Linked DNA regions of Candidatus Palibaumannia cicadellinicola. The protein of the gene in region 1 interacts with the protein of each later gene in a pairwise test. Links are inferred from orthologs where the notes say so. Each region holds a gene or a part of one and is shown in the gene's direction. Other genes may lie near its edges.

What was found.
Region 2: the proteins of cysK (region 1) and cysE interact in binary tests that used the Escherichia coli proteins (3 or more experiments, as listed by UniProt). The link is inferred for Candidatus Palibaumannia cicadellinicola from one-to-one orthologs.

What each region holds. Positions count from the first base shown.
Region 1 is NZ_CP008985.1:89,123-92,579, forward strand. The notes cover bases 211-3,123. They hold cysK (cysteine synthase A), read left to right. Parts: upstream 211-1,139; coding sequence 1,140-2,108; downstream 2,109-3,123. Other genes in these bases: zipA (cell division protein ZipA), read right to left, coding at 211-867; ptsH (phosphocarrier protein Hpr), read left to right, coding at 2,342-2,599; ptsI (phosphoenolpyruvate-protein phosphotransferase PtsI), read left to right, coding at 2,655-3,123. In the rest of the region: NAD-dependent DNA ligase LigA, read right to left, coding at 1-5; more of zipA, read right to left, coding at 76-210; more of ptsI, read left to right, coding at 3,124-3,457.
Region 2 is NZ_CP008985.1:211,375-214,139, reverse strand. It holds cysE (serine O-acetyltransferase), read left to right. Parts: upstream 1-857; coding sequence 858-1,673; downstream 1,674-2,765. Other genes in the region: pfkA (6-phosphofructokinase), read left to right, coding at 1,895-2,765; gpsA (NAD(P)H-dependent glycerol-3-phosphate dehydrogenase), read left to right, coding at 1-824.

The sequences.
Region 1 (3,457 bases):
TTCATGGAGAATTTCATTCTCGCAGCAAAATAAGATATAAGCTAAGAAATTAAACTATTTTACCAAACGGTAGCGTCAAGTGCCGTTATTGATCTCCAGAATATTATAGATACGCGCTTTATATACATCTAACTTTTGCGGAGTCAACATATTACGCTTATCATCTAACACGACGCCGCCGCAATCATCGGCAATCTGCTGGGCAGATTGTAACATCAGCTTGAAGTTCTGATGGGCATCACCATAGGATGGTACTATCATGAACATAGATATGCCAGGAGTCGTAAATGTGGTCATGTTCTCCGTATTAAACCAACCAGGTTTGATCATATTTGCTAAACTAAATAGTACTGGTCCGCCGCCAGTAGGACTCAAATGACGGTGAAATATCTTCATATCACCAAATTGGAATCCAGCCTGTAAAAGGCTTTGCCATAAGTCTTCCCCGCCTATTACAGTGCCATTATAGGCAGCTATATTTAGCACAAGCACTGTTTCCCTTTCCCTATGAGGTGCCTGTGTAGTCTGAGTCTGCTGTGCGGAACACGAAGCATGGCTTTCCTGTTGAGTCTCATACGCTAACAAAGGTTCATCCGGCGGTATTAGTACGTCATAGTTAAATGAATCGTACTTAGTGTACGTGCACTCAAATGGTACGTCATTATCAAAATCTGGTTTATCTATATTTGTCTTATCAGATAGCTGCGTTTCACTATCACTACCATCCTGATATTTTTTTTTAGTTACTGAAGGATCGTGGAAAACTGCAGACTGCTCTTTACGACTAGTCCAAAAACCATGTAACAGCAGTACAATGATGGCCATTCCACCCATAATAATTAATATTAGACGCAAATTTTGTATCATTACTATCTCAGCTATTTGAGTTCATTTGATATTACCTACCAAACTGGCAAAACATTTATTCTTTTAAACTGTATTTCTCCGTGCCGACAAGTACAAGTCTTATAGTACAAAGTATTTCTAAGTTGATGGTAAAATACCAACATAGCAAATTCTATTTTGAAAACTTATTTCTTAATAACATATCGATAGATGATTATTTTACTTTTACCGATATACTGAAAGAGTATACTTATACTTAAATTATTCCTCTAATCTGTACTATAGGACTGGCCATGAGCAAAATTTACGAAGACAATTCGCTGACAATCGGCCATACCCCGCTTGTCCGTTTAAACCGTATTGGCAATGGCCGTATTCTAGCAAAAGTGGAATATCGTAATCCAAGTGGCAGCATTAAGTGCCGCATTGGTGCTAATATGATCTGGGATGCAGAGAAACGTGGCGTGCTAAAACCAGGTATAGAACTAGTAGAACCTACTAGCGGTAATACAGGTATTGCATTAGCCTATGTAGCGGCTGCACGTAGATATAAGCTAACTCTTACTATGCCAGAAACCATGAGTATTGAGCGGCGCAAACTACTGAAAGCCCTAGGAGCGAACTTAGTGCTGACTAATGGACAAAAAGGGATGAAGGGCGCTATTGCTAAAGCAGAAGAGATTGTTCTCACTAATCCAAAACGTTACCTTATGCTACAGCAGTTTAGTAATCCTGCTAACCCTGAGATTCATGAGCATACCACCGGCCCTGAAATATGGGAGGACACTGATGGAGAAGTGGATATTTTTATTGCTGGTGTTGGCACAGGCGGTACTCTAACTGGTGTCGGCCGTTATCTTAAGCGCCGCACCCAGAACCATAATGTGATCACAGTTGCGGTAGAACCTAGCGATTCGCCGGTGATCAGCCAGGCACTAGCTGGAGAAGTTATTACACCGGGACCACATAAAATTCAGGGTATTGGTGCCGGTTTCATTCCAGAAAACTTAGATCTAAGTATTATTGATCGTGTTGAAAAAATTACTAATGAAAAAGCAATCCATACCGCACGACGTTTAATGGAAGAGGAAGGCATCCTAGCTGGTATTTCTTCTGGTGCTGCGGTAGCTGCCGCGCTGAAATTACAAGAAGAAAAAACTTTATTTAATAAAAATATAGTTGTTATCTTGCCTTCTTCCGGTGAACGTTACCTCAGTACAGCTCTATTCGCAGATCTTTTCACAGCAACAGAATTACAATGAAATTTACCATAGCTTAATGAAAAGCACCCTACTGGGTGCTTTTTTGTAGTTAATATGCATGAAGCAATTATTATCTGCATATTGTAGTTTGTTATAAATGATATTTGAAATTATTTATCATAGCGTAGCGACTGTAGGACTAGTTCTTAATTATAATATAAGCTAAAGTAAACCTTTTAGGTTAAACTTTAGCACCATGAGACTGATATAATCTAATGAGTTGGGGAAACAAAATGTACCAACAAACAGTGATAATTACCGCTCCCAACGGTTTACATACTAGGCCAGCAACCCAGTTTGTCAAAAAAGCTAAAGGTTTTAATTCTGAAATTACCATCACCTCTAATGGTAAAAGCGTTAGTGCTAAAAGCTTGTTTAAACTGCAAACCCTCGGTCTTACGCATGGTACTATGATCACTATTGCCGCGAAAGGTGAAGACGAAAAGACAGCAGTAGAACATTTAGTCAAACTAATGGCAGAGCTTGTGTAATACATATAAAGGCACGTTATTTTTAGTTAACATATGTCACGAATAAGGTAGGGTTATGATTTCAGGCATATTAGCATCACCGGGCATTGCCTTTGGTAAAGCGCTACTCTTAAAAGAAGATAATATTGTCATCAACCGGAAAAACATTACTACCCCCCAGGTTGAACAAGAAGTCGAACGTTTTATCGCTGGACGCACCAAAGCGTCCGCACAGTTGGAAGCCATTAAAAAGAAAGCAGGTGCAACTTTCGGTAAAGAAAAAGAAGCTATATTAGAAGGACAAATTGCATTATTAGAAGACGAAGAATTTGAGCAGGACATCATAGTTCTGATTAAAGAAGATCTCGTAAGCGCCGATGCTGCTGTTTACTCTGTCATTGAGACTCAGGCTCAAGCACTAGAAAAACTTGACGACGAATATCTTAAAGAACGTGTCACTGATGTGCGTGACGTTGGTAAACGCCTGCTACGCAATATTCTTAGCATGCCTATCATTGATTTGAGTGCCATTAACGAAGAAGTAGTGCTAGTAGCTGTCGATCTGACACCATCCGAGACCGCGCAGCTGAATCTGGATAAAGTGCTAGGTTTTGTTACTAATCTAGGTGGTCAGACATCGCATACCTCTATTATGGCTCGCTCACTAGAATTGCCGGCAATAGTAGGTACCAGCAATGTGACAACAATAGTGAATAATGGTGACTACCTGATTATCGATGCAATTAACAACCATCTTTATATTAACCCAGCGCCGGTAATAGTAGAAAAACTAAAAAAGCTGCAAAGTCAGTATGTTGCTGAAAAAAACGAGCTAGCTAAGATTAAAGAACTACCAGCAATTACTATCGACGGGCACCA
Region 2 (2,765 bases), 120 kb from region 1 along the record:
CATCTTTACCAGTAGCATTAGCCGCTAGCCGTAACGTGCTTATTGTGGTGCCGAGCCATGTATTTGGTAGCGTACTAAAGCAAATGAAACCGCATTTACGTCACGATGCACGTATTGTCTGGGCTACTAAGGGATTAGAAATCAAAACAGGACGCCTACTGCAAGATGTGGCACGGGATATACTGGGTGGACATATCCCTCTAGCCGTCATATCTGGACCTACCTTTGCCCGTGAAGTTGCTGCTGGATTGCCTACTGCTATCGCACTAGCTGCTACCGATGTGACCTTCCGCACAGATTTGCAACAGCTACTACATTGCGGGAAAAATTTTCGTGTTTATAGCAATCTAGATTTAATTGGCGTTCAGTTAGGAGGCGCGGTCAAAAATGTTATTGCGATCGGAGCTGGTATCTCTGATGGTATCGGCTTTGGCGCTAATGCACGCACAGCGCTCATAACCCGTGGTTTAGCGGAAATGTCACGTCTTGGTGCTGCTATGGGGGCAGCACTAAGCACTTTTATGGGTATGGCTGGTTTAGGAGACTTAGTATTAACCTGTACCGATAATCAGTCGCGTAACCGACGTTTTGGCTTGTTACTGGGGCAGGGCGCTGAGGTTAATACAGCACAAAAGAGTATTGGTTTTGTAGTTGAGGGTTATGGTAATACCAAAGAGGTGCTGGAGCTCGCTGCCCGCTACAGAGTAGAGATGCCGATTACCGAACAGATATACCAGGTATTATATCAGAATAAAAATGCCCATGATGCTGCATTAACGCTACTTGGGCGCGACCAAACAGATGAGAAAATAGGTAGTTTATAATATCAACTAATTTTCGATTAATAGGTAAACTATATGTCTATTAAACAGTTAGAACTAGTATGGAATAGCATCAAAGCTGAGGCACGATTGCTAGCAGATTGTGAACCCATGCTAGCTAGTTTTTTTCATGCTACCTTATTAAAACACGAGAACTTAGGTAGCGCGCTGAGCTATATGCTAGCAAATAAGCTGTCTAATCCTATTATGCCAGCAATTGCTATCAGAGAAGTTGTAGAGGAGGCCTATAGGGCTGATCCAGGAATGATATTTGCTGCCGCACGTGATATCCATGCGGTACGCTTACGTGATCCAGCAGTAGATAAATATTCAACTCCCCTACTATATCTCAAGGGAGTTCATGCGCTGCAGGCCTATCGTATCGGTCACTGGCTATGGTACCAAAATCGTCAGGCACTAGCAGTTTATTTCCAGAATCAGATTTCGGTGTCCTTCGGTGTCGATATTCATCCAGCGGCACGTATTGGCTGTGGCATCATGCTTGACCACGCCACAAGCATCGTTATTGGTGAAACTGCTGTGGTCGAAAATGATGTTTCGATACTACAGTCAGTAACATTAGGCGGTACTGGTAAAACAAGTGGTGATCGTCATCCGAAAATTCGTGAAGGGGTTATGATTGGAGCGGGTGCTACCATACTAGGTAATATTGAAGTAGGAAAGGGCGCTAAAATTGGCGCTGGTTCGGTGGTTCTGCGTTCTGTACCGCCTCATACCACAGCAGCCGGAGTACCGGCTAGAATCGTGGGTAAACCAGATAGCGATCGCCCATCAGAAGAGATGGATCAGTTTTTTAGTAGTCCTGGTTTTCAATTCGGTGATGGTATCTAAAGCTTGTAAAGCTTGATAGATAAACGAAACATCTATAGCATCATAATTTTATAGATCCTTACTTAATACTAGGATAGGACAAACTACTCTACTGAGAATGTCATCTCTTTTCTTTTTTGAATCATATTTCTTTCTTGAATCACATTTGATAATAGCTGTTATAACAGATGCACAATAGTTTTTTAAGTTAAGAGGTTGTTATGATTAAGAAAGAGGTTGTTATGATTAATAAAATAGGTGTACTGACAAGCGGCGGTGATTCCCCTGGGATGAATGCTGCTATCCGGGGTGTAGTGAGGGCTGGGCTTTCGGAAGGCTTAGAGGTCTACGGTATCTATGATGGCTACTTGGGCCTTTGTCAAGATCGCATCAAGAAACTAGATCGTTATAGTGTATCCGATATCATTAACCGTGGCGGTACTTTTCTGGGGTCAGCGCGTTTCCCTGATTTTCATAAAGCAGCAATACGGGCTATCGCTCTTGATAATATGAATAAATATGGCTTGGATGCCCTAGTAGTCATCGGCGGGGATGGTTCTTATATGGGCGCCAAACGCCTAACTGAAATGGGTTTTCCCTGCATAGGCTTACCTGGCACTATTGATAATGATGTAGCTGGAACTGATTACACCATCGGTTACTTTACTGCTTTGGAGACCGTGATAGAAGCCATTGACCGTTTGCGTGATACGTCTACATCTCATCAGCGTATTTCCATCGTAGAAGTTATGGGGCGTTATTGTGGTGATCTCACCATGGCAGCAGCTATCGCAGGTGGTTGCGAATTTATTATTTTACCTGAAGTAGAATTTAAACCTGAAGATTTAGTATCAGAAATTAATGCTAGCATTGCGAAAGGTAAAAAGCATGCGATTATTGCAATAACAGAGTATATTTGTCATGTCTCTGAACTTGCGCTGTACATTGAAAAAGAGACAGGGCGCGAAACTCGCGCCACGGTTTTGGGCCATATTCAGCGTGGTGGTAACCCAGTCGCTTATGATCGTATTATTGCATCAAGGATGGGAGCATACTCTATTGAACTACTGCTGCAGGGATATGGCGGCCGTTGTGTTGGCATACAAAATGAAC